2 linked regions of the Zymomonas mobilis subsp. mobilis ATCC 10988 genome follow. The protein of the gene in region 1 binds, or shares a complex with, the protein of each later gene. Links are inferred from orthologs where the notes say so. Each region holds a gene or a part of one and is shown on either strand. Other genes may lie near its edges.

The links.
Region 2: the proteins of ZMOB_RS03350 (region 1) and eno are in contact, whole or in part, in a solved structure (PDB 2FYM), measured with the Escherichia coli proteins. The link is inferred for Zymomonas mobilis subsp. mobilis ATCC 10988 from one-to-one orthologs.

The regions. Positions count from the first base shown.
Region 1 is NC_017262.1:757,480-765,935, reverse strand. Bases 5,192-8,456 are described here. They hold ZMOB_RS03350 (Rne/Rng family ribonuclease), read right to left. Parts: upstream 8,131-8,456; coding sequence 5,392-8,130; downstream 5,192-5,391. Outside these bases: ZMOB_RS03375 (TonB-dependent siderophore receptor), read left to right, coding at 1-160; ZMOB_RS03370 (L-serine ammonia-lyase), read right to left, coding at 186-1,547; ZMOB_RS03365 (MurR/RpiR family transcriptional regulator), read right to left, coding at 1,638-2,555; ZMOB_RS03360 (DsbA family protein), read right to left, coding at 2,888-3,667; ZMOB_RS03355 (M48 family metalloprotease), read right to left, coding at 3,698-5,056. UniProt on the Escherichia coli protein: Endoribonuclease that plays a central role in RNA processing and decay. Required for the maturation of 5S and 16S rRNAs and the majority of tRNAs. Also involved in the degradation of most mRNAs.
Region 2 is NC_017262.1:1,749,782-1,756,103, forward strand. What follows is about bases 1,400-4,222. They hold eno (phosphopyruvate hydratase), read left to right. Parts: upstream 1,400-2,077; coding sequence 2,078-3,367; downstream 3,368-4,222. Other genes in these bases: ZMOB_RS07935 (hypothetical protein), read right to left, coding at 1,400-1,876; ZMOB_RS07945 (FtsB family cell division protein), read left to right, coding at 3,459-3,776; pdhA (pyruvate dehydrogenase (acetyl-transferring) E1 component subunit alpha), read left to right, coding at 4,143-4,222. Outside these bases: ZMOB_RS07920 (MlaC/ttg2D family ABC transporter substrate-binding protein), read right to left, coding at 1-75; ZMOB_RS07925 (hypothetical protein), read right to left, coding at 333-668; ZMOB_RS07930 (hypothetical protein), read right to left, coding at 723-1,244; more of ZMOB_RS07935, read right to left, coding at 1,247-1,399; more of pdhA, read left to right, coding at 4,223-5,207; ZMOB_RS07955 (pyruvate dehydrogenase complex E1 component subunit beta), read left to right, coding at 5,209-6,322. UniProt on the Escherichia coli protein: Catalyzes the reversible conversion of 2-phosphoglycerate (2-PG) into phosphoenolpyruvate (PEP). It is essential for the degradation of carbohydrates via glycolysis.

The DNA of each region.
Region 1 (8,456 bases):
CGCTCAAATCGGTTACCAGCTTAGCCCGAAATTCGAAATTTCGGTGACGGTCAACAATTTGAGCGATACCCGCTATTATTCCCGTTTGGGTAATGTGAATTATTATAACTATTATGGCACACCGAGAAGTTTCATGTTCTCGGTTCATAACTCTTTCTAACCTTTTCCAAAGGAGGAATAGCCCTTTAACAGAGGGCTAATCCTCCTTGTGAGGTTTCCTTGTAATTAGCATTCATATCAAGGCCAGTTCGGAGCATCGTCTCAATAACCTGATCGAGACTGACGCGATGATTACCGTCCCCAATCATCGCCAAGCGTGCTGCTTCGATTGCCTTGATTGAGCCAACCGCATTTCTTTCAATGCAAGGCACCTGCACTAATCCTCCAATAGGATCGCAGGTTAAGCCAAGATTATGTTCCATGCCGATTTCAGCGGCATTTTCTATCTGGCGAGGAGACGCATCCAAGGCCGCAGCAAAACCAGCGGCAGCCATTGAGCAAGCGACCCCGACTTCACCCTGACAGCCGACCTCTGCCCCCGAAATGGAAGCGTTTTCCTTGAATAGCGCGCCAATAGCGGTTGCGGTTAGCAGAAAATTTTCAATCCCTTTTGTGATGTCACCTTGGATGAAACGGCGATAATAACGCAAAACAGCAGGAATGATGCCAGCTGCTCCGTTGGTTGGCGCAGTAACAATTCGACCACCCGAAGCATTTTCTTCATTAACAGCCAAAGCCCAAAGATTGATCCAATCCAAAGCCGCTAGAGGGTCAATGGCGCGATCGCTATGGATCGCTTTTAATCGGGCATAAAGGGCAGGGGCGCGTCGTCTGACCCGCAAACCGCCCGGCAGAACGCCGGTTTCACTCATCCCGCGTTCGATGCATTCTTCCATAGTTTGGGCAATGCGTTCAATGCCTTGCGTTAATTCTTCTTCACTGAGGCTTGCCAATTCATTCTGGCGTTGGATGTCGGCAATGGAAAGCCCCGTTTCGATAGCGATTTCCAGTAAGTCCCGCGCGGAATGATACGGATAGGGGATATCTTCATCTTGTAGTTGTGGCGGCAATTTTGCGCCCTCTTCTGGGGCGCGTTCAACAATTGTCCCACCTCCGATAGAATAGGCTGTGTTCTCAAGGAGAATATGGTTTTTATGGTTGTAGGCGACAAAATGCATCGCATTGGAATGAAAGGATAACCGTTTTTTCTTTTCCCAAAGGATGTCTTTGTCAGGGTCAAAGGGAATGATGTCTCCATTTGCAAAATGGAGAGCTTTTTCCTGTTGAATACGGCTGATAATCGGTTCGATGTCGTCGACATTGACTTGATCCGGTCTTTCACCGGATAGACCTAATAAAATCGCACGATCGGTGGCATGGCCGCGTCCGGTCAGTGCCAAAGAGCCGAAAAGGGTAACCACAATCCGGCTTACCTGTTTTTTGTCCAGCGCTTGAATGAAATCGGCGGCGGCGATCATGGGCCCCATCGTGTGGGAGGACGAAGGCCCAATGCCTATTTTGAACAATTCGAAAACACTGCTAACCATATTATCTCCTATTAAGAATAGGTAATAGATAAATTAGGATGAAATAAAGCAGGTTTTTTAAAACTTTATCAAAAAAAAGAGCCTGTGAATCTAATTTTGTGGCGGGCGGGGAAAAAGATGTTTTTCTTTTAGATCCTGTTCCGCTTTTTCTATATTTTGCTGCCGGATAAGCGCATCCGCTCCAAGCTTTTTTTCAAGCGATGCCGCCAGCAATTCTACCATGACCAGACAAGGCACCAAAGATTCATGTGATGTGAAAAGCGTAAAATCGCAGGTCAATACATGATGTGCCAAACGGGAAACCGGTGATAATTTCGGATCCGTTATCAGAATAATGGTGGTGCGTCTTTGATGTGCCTGTTCCGCCAAGAGAGCAATGTCTTCTTGATAATGGCAGATATCAAAGAGCAACAAGATATCACGTCTTCCGCTATCTATGAGTTGTTCATAAGGCGTAAAAGCATTGTTCTGCACCAAATGCGTGCGAGGGCGTAATCGGTGTAACTGATACCAGAATAATTCGGCAATCGGATGTGTGAGATGGTTACCGACAATGTAAACATTGCGCGAGCAATCGGCCAGAAGTTCGGTCACATCCTCTAATTCACAAGCGTTGATCTGCTGTAACGTCCTGTGCATACAATTTTCAAAGAAGCTGTCAGCTTCTTGAAGCACAGACGCAACGGCTGGACGGTCGCTGACATGATTGGCGGTATCATCCTGATTTTGGGGCGTATTATAGATGAGTTTTTGATATAACTCGCCCCGTAAACTGGCTTGAAATTCAGGAAAACTGCTGAAACCCAATTTTGAAACGAAGCGCAGCACGGTGGGCCCGCTTACTTTGGCCTTCGCCCCCAGTTTTGCAACGGTTTCTAAACCGGCCATCATATCGCTGGCAAATAATATCTGAGCAATTCGCCTTTCAGCCTGCGTGAAATTTTCTGACGCCTGATGAATTAGAATAGCAAGATTTGATGTATCTTTTTTTACTTTATGCGCTTTCATGCGATGCTTGCAATATTTGTTAACATAGAATCTTTGCAAATATAAAAAAGGTTTTTCTTAAGAAATTCCCCCTATTTTGAAATATTGGTATCATTTTATTATTTAAATTGGAAGGCTTTAAAAAAGATATTTTGTCGGACTATTGTTCTTATTAATTTTTTTCTAAAAAAATAATTTTATTTTTTTAAAGAAATAAAAAAAGTATATATATGTTATATGTGGGATATTTTTGAAATATAGATATCACCTTTTTGGAGAAGGTGATATCTCCATGTCAGCTATCCAAAGCAAGAATAGAATAATAACAAAATATTTCTTTGGATCCGAAAATATTATTTTGACGATTTTTCTCGAATTTTGGCGACAGCTTCCTTTAAGGCGTCATATCCAGCAACACCGGAGAAGACTTTGTCTCCAATAATAAAGGCAGGCGTGCCGGTTAGACCCAATTCTCTCGCCAGTAGAATATTTTTAGTAATCTCTTGCGTGATGGCTGGATCGCTACCCTGTTTAGCGATGTCCTGAGGATTGAGTCCTAAGGATTTGACGATATCGACGATGACTTCGGGTGAAAGATGTTTGCTGTTATAAATCTGGTGATGAAATTCACTGAATTTAGAACTGTTTTTCGCAATAGCTAATGCTGTGCGAGCAGCAATCTCACTGTCGGGCCCCAAGATTGGCAATTGCCGTATCACCAGACGGATATCTTTATCTTCGGATAAAAGGCGGTTGAGATCGCCGTTGGCTTTACGACAAAAACCGCAAGCATAGTCCGAGAATTCGACAATCGTCACGCGGCCTTTTTCTGCCCCATCCCATGCACCCGCAAAAGGCATTTCCAAAGCCGTTCTGTTTTGTGAAACTAGCTTGTCGGTTTCCCGTTGCTGTAGCGCTTCCATGGCTTGGGGAATAACTTCGGGATGTTCCATAAGATAGTCCCGAACCGGTTCGCCCGATTTTCCTGATATCAAATGGCTTGATAACAGATAGCCTAGCACGACAACGCCACCACCGACGGCTCCAGCTAGAGCAGAACAAAGGCAACTTTTTTTATGACAGCTGTTATTTTCCACTCTTACTTCCTCGGTTGGCTGCGGCATATCGGGCATATTGGGCGGTTCCTTTCAGGGTTAAGTCGGTTATTTTTTCTTCTTGCTAGCCAGTGCCTGACGGGCCGTTGTCGCAATATCGTTAGCACGTCGCCATTCAGCGCTATTCGGATCAAGTCCTTTTAGCGCCATATCCGCCGCATCCATCGCTAGAGTGGTTTGACCACTAAGGCTGTAGCGTTCGGCAGTGGCCAAATTCATATGGGCAACATCGCCTTCGCGGTCATAGATGCTGCCAAGGACAAACCATGCAAGCGGATTATCCTCTTCCCGATCAACGGCAACTGTCAGCACTTTTTTAGCTTCAGCATAATGGGAAGAATCTTCTGTTGCCATCAAGGCGTGACCAAAGGAGGCCGCAATAAGCGGCGACTGTGATATTTCGGTTGCCTCTCTATAGGGTTCCAAAGCGTCATCCGGATGGCCGGATTCGAGTAGAATTTGACCCTTTAATTCCAGAAAATAGGGGTCTTTAGGAATGAGTTTGAGCAGCTTTTCAACTTCATCCATTGATTGCTTGAAATAGGACAGGCGATGAAAAGCATAAGCCCGAGCGTAAAGATCGGGAATATTATGGGCATCGTCCGGATATTCTTTCAGTACTTCGTTAGGGTCAGCAAGATAGCCGGTTAATTTGGCTCTGACCCGAAGGAAGCTCTGCTGTAACTGGGGATCTATGGGACGGTTCCAAGAAGGGAGATTCTCAAGATCACCCCGAAGCATCATTTCACGATCAGCCGTCATAGGATGGTCGCTGGCAAAGCTTCCATCGGAATCGGCGGGCATCGAGCGATATTCCATTTTGCGGATTTTTCCGAAAAATTCCAACAAACCTCGTCCAGAGATATCCGCTCTTTTTAAAAATTTGACGGCAGCGGCATCGGCACTGGCTTCTTGTGTACGGGTGAAGGCAAGGTAATGCTGCACCGCGACCTGACTGCCGATCCCGCCTAGCATGGTTCCGATGGCACCCGCTGCTGGAACGATGGCAGAAAGCGGTACCAAAACCGCTTGTAAAATCATTGCCGCGACACTGATGCGTCCTGCTTCTTTAATACCGCTTGAGTTGATAACATGCCCTGCGGTTACATGCCCTAATTCATGGGCGACAACGCCTTGAATCTGGTTGATGTTATCGGCTGCCATGATCGTGCCAGAATTGATAAAGACCATCTGTCCACCGGCAACAAAGGCATTGATTTCAGAATCATTGACGATCAGGATTTTGACATCCCGTAATCCAGTAGCCGCGACCAAAGGTGCCAATGCCTTCTTTAAAAGAGCATCGCTCTCGGCATCCTGAAGAATTTCCTGTGCAAAGGCGGCTGACTGAATCAACGTAAAGCTGATCATCAAACAAGAGATGAAGAGCCAAAAACGGCGTATCATGAAAAAATGAAAACCCTGATAGCTAAAGAACGGACTCTACACCCAGATATAAGCGCTTATTTATAAGATAACGACCGGAATGGATAAAAGTTTGATAAATATTTTTTATAAATTGTGAAGCACTCTTTTTAATTTTTAAAATTAAATATTGAATATCCATATTTTCGATTTTTTATCATATTTTAAAGTATTTAAATCGAAATGTTCTTTATATTTCGGTTTAGTGTGAATTATCTTGTTGGTGTTTTTCTATATTTATTATTTTTTCTTTTTCTAAAAAACAAAAAGAGCAGGGTTTTTATACCCTGCTCTTTTTTTAGACTGTGTGAATATTTTTATTCACCAAATGTCCGCTGCCACCAACCACGACGGGGAGCTGGCTTTTCAGCTTCTTCCTTGCTGTCGGATACAGGGGCAGCATCAGAATCCTTGGGGGTTTCTGATTTGATGGCCGTGTCATCCGCCTTTTCAACCGTCTTGGCTTCAGCCTTGACGACGACTGGCGTTTCGCTTTCGGTTTCAGCCTTTTTAGCGGCTACTTTTGCTGTAGCGGCCTTGGTCGTTCTCGTCCGTCTTGTCGCCGGACGTTTTGGCTTGGCTTCGGCTTCGCTGTCTTCTGACTCCTCGGCTTTGTCCGCGGTTTTCGGTTCCGCTTTTTTACGACGGGTAGTCGTTGTCCGTTTTCTGACCCGCTTTGGTTTTGTTTCTTCTACCGTTTCGGGTTCACTGGAAGCGACGACCGCTGTTTCTGCCTCGGTGGCCGGTTTTTCTGCAATCGGTTCTTCGTTCTTCACTTCTACGACGGCTGTTTCCGTCGGAGGCGTTTCTTCGTGAAGAACATTTGCCGGTGCCTGATAGCTTTCGCTTTCTACTTTAGGTGAGCGAGCGCGAGGGCGGCGTCTTGTCCGACTGCTGCGAGCTGTTTTGTTTTCAGCTTCGCTGGTTTCTTCTGTCGGCGTGCTTTTTTCTGCAACGTCTTTTTCTACCGGCAGAGCTTCGCTTTCATAGCTTTCCTTGATGGGGGTATCCTCATCAGGCGATGTGGCTTCTGAGGCCTCCGAAGAAAGCATCAAAGGTTTTTCGGCAAAATTTTCACCATTGCGACGACGACCGCCTCGTCTGCCCCGCCGACTGCGACGATTACGACGGCTATGTTCGCTGTCTTCTTCGTGGCTGGCATCTTCTTCTGTATTCAGGAACGCCTGTGTAGCCTCTTTGGGCTCCATACGTTGGTTATCCTGAATCGCTACTTCGGCATTATAGGACGAATTGCGACGAGCCATATTTTGGCGATGATTCCGACGGAAGGGGGCTTCGATAACCTCTTCAGCTTCGATTTCTTCGATCTCTGGCTCTTCCTCATAATCGTCGATTTCGTCTGGTGAGGAAGTCGGCAAAGGCGGTGGTAACATCAGGCCATGGCTGGGGGGAGGCCCTGCCGATTCTACGGATATCTGATTATTGCCACGCAGAGGATCGCCATCGATCAGGATCGTCACCCCATAAAGGGTTTCGATGCTGCCCAGTTCTTTCCGCTTTTTGTTGAGGACATAAATAGCGGAATCAAGTGAAGTCAAAACGTGAATCTGACTGCCATTGCCGCGTGAGGCTTCATCTTCGATCATCCGCAAGGCCATCAAACCTGCAGAAGGCGTGGTCAGCATCAATCCCGATCCCTGACAATGCGGGCAGGGGACAGTCGAGGCTTCGAGCATACCGGTTCTTAAACGTTGGCGGCTCATTTCCATTAGGCCGAAGCTGGAAATATGGCCGACCTGAATACGGGCGCGGTCATGTTTCAAGGCATCTTTCATGGCCTTTTCAACCCGACGGATATTGGCGCTTGATTCCATGTCAATGAAGTCAATGACAATCAATCCGGCCATATCGCGCAGGCGAAGCTGTCTTGCGATTTCGGCTGCCGCTTCGAGATTGGTTGCGGTGGCCGTCTGCTCAATATTATGTTCGCGCGTCGAACGGCCAGAGTTGATATCAATCGAGACCAAGGCTTCGGTTGGATTGATAACCAGATAACCGCCCGATTTAAGCTGAACAATCGGCTGATACATGGCGTTAAGCTGCGCTTCTACTCCGAAACGCTGAAACAGAGGTGCCGGATCAGCATAAGGCCGCACTTTGCGGACGTGGCTAGGCATCAACAGCTTCATGAAATTCCGTGCCGCCCGATAACCGTCATCGCCTTCGACCAGAATTTCATCAATTTCGCGGCTATAGATGTCACGGATAGCCCGTTTCACAAGATCGCTATCGCCATAGATAAGCGCCGGAGCCTGTGACAAAAGCGTTTTTTCGCGAATTTCATCCCATAAGCGGGCAAGATAATCGAAATCGCGTTTGATTTCGGTTTTTGTTCGTTGCAGGCCAGCCGTTCTGACAATGCAGCCCATTGAGCTAGGCAGATTTAATTCTGCCATGATGGACTTTAATCTTTTCCGATCGGCTAGATTGGAAATTTTGCGGGAAATACCGCCACCATTGCTGGTATTCGGCATCAAGACGCAATAGCGACCAGCCAAAGAAAGATAGGTCGTGAGAGCGGCGCCTTTGTTACCGCGTTCTTCTTTGACAACCTGAACCAGCAAAACCTGCCGCCGCCGGATAACATCCTGTATCCGGTAATGATGCCGCCCAAAATGTCGCCGCCGATTTCTTAAATTTTCGAGGCTGTCATCATTGGCATCGTTGCGGATGGCTTCGGAATCAGAGAGATCTTCGCCCTCTTCATCATCTTCACTTTCCTGCTGCTTGTTATGGCGTGCAGAATATTCTTCTTCCTCACGAAGAAGCGCTTCGCGGTCTTCGCGGGGAATTTGATAATAATCGGGGTGAATTTCTGAAAAAGCTAAAAATCCCTGACGATTGCCGCCATAATCGACAAAAGCCGCCTGTAAGGAAGGTTCGACACGGGTAACCTTGGCCAGATAAATATTGCCTTTTAATTGGCGACGGTCAGCCGATTCAAAATCAAATTCTTCGATACGGTTACCTTTGATGACGGCAACCCGGGTTTCTTCCCTGTGGCGGGCGTCAATCAACATTTTAGTAAGAGTCATTCAAAAATCTCCGTCGCGCTGCACAATTCTTTTAGGACAAAGGGCGCGCGAGTAATAATAATATTATCTAAAATAGAGTCGTCATCTGAGAAACAGGATCCAGCGCCGACCTGAGAGGTCAGCCATGAACAACAGCACTGAAAGGCCGCGCGGCTAGTATCGGCGCTGTTACAAGCGCGGAAGGTCTTAGCTGCAGCGGGCCCTGCCTTATCGGAATGGGGCAGGCTTAAAACAGCGGCGTGCATCGATGCTTTCGATCCGGAAACACAAATAGATATCATTCAATAAAGTAGTAATAGCGAGAGGCAGAAGCGATTCCGTTTTTT
Region 2 (6,322 bases), 990 kb from region 1 along the record:
AACCGCTGCACAAGCAGGCGTTGCAAATGAGACAAGCGCAATGGGAAGCGCGAAAAAGGGCGCAACTTTTTTCATAATTCTCCTTTCCCGGACGGTGTCAGAGAAGTCGGTTTTCAAGGCTAAATCCAGATTTTCTGGCTTTTTGCTGATTCGGCTAATGTTAAAAACACCTTCAAGGAGAATGGCCTGTTGATATGCAGATTCTTCTCTAATGGTTATTCGGGCGAATCAATAATACTAGTCAGTACACAAAATATACTATTACGTATAGCTAAAATTGTACTGACCAGTATTAGGGTGCATGGTAATAGATGAACCTTTATTGAACCGACTTATTCTTGCGCTTTTTCGGCCTTATCTTTATCCGCCGGAGCTGTTCTAAAAAGGGAACTGACCAGCCGAAACAGCATACCCCCCGTTTTGGAACGCCACAGGAAAATAAAACCGATACCACTCACCGCTGCCACCGTTGCAAGAGGCCGTTTTTGGGCTTCCTGATTAAGGCGATCGACGACATTTTTACCCGCCTGAACACCTGATTTCACTAGACTACGGGCAATTGACCCCGGTTTCAGATGATTGGTAACATCATCTAACGAAGCCATAAGATGGGTGCGAGCCTGTTCAAGTTCAGCTTTTTTCTGATTAATTTTAGACGTATGAAGCATAGCATGGCGGCCTTTTCAGACCGTTTCCTTCCAGAATGATAGCTTTGGCGAATATTACGGTGCCTCGGTCAACCAATGATAAGCGACCAGCACCAGAATAATCGCAATGGGTAACCCCACAGCTGCGAAAATCAGGCCTGCACCCAAAGCCCCTACAGCATGGATCAAGGCAATGAAAACGCCTACCAACAAACCGATCAGGCCAATAATCGCAAAGGCAGCGGCCAAAACCAACGCAATCGCCGCCTTCGCAATTCTTTTGACGCGCAGCATGACAATTTCGCGGCAAAAAGCGATTTCATGGTGAAAGAAGTTTTTGGCGGCCTGAATAAGATTCCGAAAAGACTGGAAAATTCCGGTCTCTTCATAAATGAAATCTTCTCCTCCGGCGGCTTCGGCTTCCATTCTACCTTCTTCCAATCTCGCTTCGGCTTCGGCAACAGCTGCTTCATCATTTTCTTCGCCTGTAGCCACCTTTTCGGCAGCTACAGGGTCGATTTCAGCTTCAGACAAGGCCTCGGCGATTTCTTCAGAAGTAATGTTCGATTCTTTTTCGCCTTTATTTTCCAGCGTCAATGTTATGAATCCTGATGGCTGCTGTCAGAAGAGGATGCATCTGCTTCCTGATGGTTGCAGGCATGATTGGCTTCACATTTATGCTTTTTGTGGCTGGCAAAGCGATAAAGCGCATAGCCAAGGGCTGCTGCGACACCAACCGTCACAACTGGGTTACGGCGGATAATGCTATGACCGCTTTTGGTGATGTCAGCCAATTTTTTATCTTTCAGAGATTTTGACAATTTGCCGATATGTTTGGAAGCCTTGTGCATATAGTCGCCATAGGAACTTCCCAGATTTTCGGCAACCAATTCTGCGGTCTGGTCGACGATTTTGGCAACATTATTAACAGCTTCGATGGCTTTGTGATGACCTTCATCACCAATTTCATGAATTTTTCCATGAAAGGGACTGTGATCCTGAAATAAATGATGCAGTTTATTTTCTTCTTTTTCAGCAAAATCTTTGGCTTCGGAAAGATGCGATTTTGCTTTTTCAGCAAGGTGAGAAGCCGTTTCCGATATATGCTGTCCTATATGATGGCCTTCATGTTTTGCTTCATGAGTGGCTTTTTCAGCCTGATTTTCGGCGTTTTTCTGCAAATCATTGGCAGCTGATGCTACATTCGCCACAGTTTTGTTTTCGGCCATTGTCTATACTCCAGTTACTCAATACGTAACAATAATCAGTTTATCCTAACTATAGAATCGCATGAGAAGCGATAACGTTTCACCATAAGCAATATATTCATTGCAACAGTGGAATTGCCTTATGCGTCAAGGAAGGATAGATCATTGACGGACTGAGTTCAAAAAGAGACTCGTCTAAAAGATTTTAAGAAAGGTTTCGATATGACAGCTATTGTCAGTATCCATGGCCGTCAGGTTGTCGACAGCCGCGGTAACCCGACCGTTGAAGTTGATGTTACGCTTGAAGATGGCAGCTTCGGCCGCGCTGCAGTGCCGTCAGGTGCTTCTACCGGCGTTCATGAAGCTGTTGAACTTCGTGATGGCGACAAAACCCGTTGGGGTGGTAAAGGCGTCACCAAAGCTGTTCACGCTGTAAACAACGAAATTGCTAACGCAATTATTGGTCTGGAAGCCGAAGATCAGGAACTGATCGACCAGACGATGATCAAGCTCGATGGCACCCCGAACAAGGGTAAATTCGGTGCTAACGCTATCCTCGGTGTCAGCTTGGCTGTTGCTAAAGCTGCTGCTGAAGCTCGCGGTCTCCCGCTTTACCGTTATGTTGGTGGTACGGCAGCTCACGTTCTTCCGGTTCCGATGATGAACATCGTTAACGGTGGTATGCACGCTGACAACCCCATCGATTTCCAGGAATTCATGATTGCTCCGGTTGGTGCCAGCTCCATCAATGAAGCTGTCCGCATCGGTACCGAAGTTTTCCATACCCTGAAAAAAGAACTGTCTGCTAAAGGCATGAACACCAACGTCGGTGACGAAGGTGGTTTCGCTCCTAGCCTTGACAGTGCTTCTTCTGCTCTGGACTTCATCGTCGATTCCATCTCCAAAGCCGGTTATAAGCCGGGCGAAGATGTGTTCATCGCTCTCGATGCAGCTTCCTCCGAGTTCTACAACAAAGATCAGAACATCTACGATCTTAAGGGTGAAGGCCGTAAACTGACCTCCGCTCAGCTCGTTGATTACTATGTCGAACTCTGCGGCAAATATCCGATCTATTCCATCGAAGATGGTCTGGCCGAAGATGACTTCGAAGGCTGGAAGATCCTTACCGAAAAGCTCGGTGACAAAGTTCAGTTGGTCGGTGACGATCTGTTCGTGACCAACGTGAAGCGTCTTTCTGATGGTATCGAACGCGGTATCGCCAACTCGCTGCTCGTGAAGTTCAACCAGATCGGTTCTTTGTCTGAAACGCTCGCAGCCGTTAACATGGCTAACGACGCTTCTTACACGGCTGTTATGTCTCACCGTTCCGGTGAAACCGAAGATACCACGATTGCTGACCTCGCTGTTGCCACCAACTGCGGTCAGATCAAGACCGGTAGCCTTTGCCGTTCCGAACGTATCGCTAAATACAATCAGCTGATGCGCATCGAAGAAGAACTGGGTTCGGTTGCTAAATATGCTGGCCGTTCGGTTCTTAGAAAAGCCAAATAAGAATCACAGCTAGAACCGGTTTTTAAACCGCTCTAACTGAATGGGGACATTGAGCCTTGATTTATCGCTTAAAGCGGTAATTATAGGCTCCATGTCCCTGATTCGTTCAAAGAACAGTCTTTTCCGTGCTGCAATAGGCCCCGCCTTGATGGTTGTCGTCTTGGGGGTCTTCGTCGGTAATGCCCTTTTGGGGGCAAATGGTTTACTGGCACTCGATGGTTACCGCCAAAAAATGGCCGTTAGAAAAGCGGAATTGGCGGCTTTAGAACACCAGCGAGACCAATTGGCGAATAGCATCGCCCTTCTTAATCCCAAGGCTACTGATCCTGATTATGCCGAAGAATTGGTGCGTAAAGAAACGCGGCAGATCCGGCCGGATGAAGTGATTATTCTCGACAGCCAGAAATAAATTCAACTTTTGGAATGGATCACCATGATCTAACGAGGACTAAACAGCCTTGTTGATTATGGGTAAAAAAGCTTTCTATTTCCTAGGCTGTTATCGCCGCGATTGACAGTTTCTCTTTGAAAAACGCGTCATTATCTCAAATCATTCAAGGTCAAAATTCTGTTCTTTTGATGAAGAGCCTTCAAGAGTGACTTTGACGAAATCAATCAATATAAACAAATTACTAAAGACAGAAGGACGGATATTGGTTAAGCCCGAAATCCGTTTTTAATAAACCCGAGCTGTCAGGGCAGGGGTCAGACCCATAATGTCGATTTATCCTGTCCGTCAGAAAATTTTTAGTCTTTTTTGACAGGAGGCCTCTACATGGCCAAAGCAACTCAGGATTCCAATCGGCCTCATAAAGCTGATGTCGGATCCGCCATTCCCAATCACGATTTGCCACCGATACCCGGTCGCTATCACGCCGACCGGGAAGAGCTGCTAGAATTTTATCGACGGATGCTGATGATCCGCCGTTTTGAAGAACGGTGCGGACAGCTTTACGGTTTGGGGCTGATTGCTGGTTTTTGTCATCTCTATATCGGTCAGGAAGCCGTTGCGGTTGGTCTGCAAGCCGCCCTGCAACCGGGACGGGATAGCGTTATTACCGGCTATCGCGAACATGGGCATATGCTGGCCTATGGTATTGATCCCAAAATTGTTATGGCTGAATTGACGGGTCGTGCCAGCGGTATTTCGCATGGTAAAGGCGGCTCGATGCATATGTTCTCGACCGAACATAAATTTTTCGGCGGAAATGGTATCGTTGGGGCTCAGGTGCCGCTTGGTGCTGGATTGGCCTTTGCGCATAAATACCGGAATGATGGGGGTTGTTCTGCGGCTTATTTCGGTGATGGGTCAGCCAATCAGGGACAGGTTTACGAAGCCTATAACATGGCGGCTTTGTGGAAATTACCCGTGATCTTCGTCATCGAAAATAACGGTTATGCCATGGGAACCAGTATCCAACGCGCTAATGCCCATACAGCTTTGTCTGAAAGAGGCGCAGGCTTTGGTATTCCGGCTTTGGTTGTTGACGGCATGGATGTGCTTGAAGTCAGAGGCGCTGCTACAGTCGCGGTTGACTGGGTGCAGGCTGGAAAAGGGCCCATCATCCTTGAAATGAAGACCTATCGTTATCGGGGACATTCTATGTCTGATCCGGCGCGCTATCGTAGCCGCGAAGAGGTCAATGACATGAAGGAAAACCACGATCCTTTAGACAATCTGAAAAAAGACCTTTTCGCCGCAGGCGTTCCCGAGGTCGAGCTGGTTAAACTGGATGAAGACATCCGCCAGCAGGTCAAAGAGGCCGCCGATTTCGCTGAAAAAGCGCCTTTACCGGCTGATGAAGAATTATATACCAATATTCTGGTAGGAAAGTATTGATATGGCCATAGAGCTTAAAATGCCCGCTCTGTCTCCAACGATGGAGGAAGGCACGCTGACCCGCTGGCTGGTAAAAGAAGGCGACTCCATCAAAGCTGGTGAAATTTTGGCTGAAATCGAAACCGATAAAGCCATCATGGAATTTGAAGCCGTTGATGAAGGCGTGATAACGAAAATCCTCATTCCCGAGGGTAGCGAAAATGTCAAAGTTGGCACCGCTATCGCTTATCTTGGGACGGATGCCAATGATGTGACCTTGGATGGCGCCTCTGCCGAAACCAAAGCAGAAGAAAGCGCCCCTGTTGCATCACCTGCCAAAACAGAGGCCGCAGCGGTTGAAGAAGCGGCAACGCCTTCATTGGGTAAAGTCATCAATTCCGCTCCCGAAATACCGGAAGGCACCGAATTCTTTCAGCAGACTTTGCGTGAAGCCTTACGCGATGCCATGGCCGAAGAAATGCGGCGCGATGACCGTGTTTTTGTTATGGGTGAAGAAGTCGCTGAATATCAGGGTGCCTATAAAGTCACGCAAGGGCTGTTGCAGGAATTTGGCGCGCGTCGTGTCGTGGATACGCCGATTTCCGAATATGGCTTTTCCGGTATTGGTGTGGGTGCCGCAATGGAAGGTTTGCGCCCTGTCATCGAATTCATGACCATGAATTTCTCGATGCAGGCGATTGACCATATTATCAATTCTGCGGCCAAAACGCATTATATGTCCGGCGGCCAAGTCCGTTGTCCTATCGTCTTCCGTGGGCCCAATGGGGCAGCCCCGCGCGTCGGCGCACAGCATACCCAGAATTTCGGGCCTTGGTATGCCGCCGTTCCCGGATTGGTCGTTCTTGCACCTTATGATGCCATTGATGCCAAGGGCTTGTTAAAAGCCGCTATCCGTTCCGATGACCCTGTTGTCTTTTTGGAATGTGAACTGCTTTACGGCAAGACTTTTGACGTGCCAAAAATGGATGATTTTGTTTTACCCATTGGTAAGGCGCGCATCATCCGTGAAGGCAAGGACGTCACGATTGTCAGCTATTCCATTGGTGTCTCTTTTGCACTGACCGCTGCCGAAGCTTTAGCCAAAGAAGGCATTGATGCGGAAGTAATCGACCTTA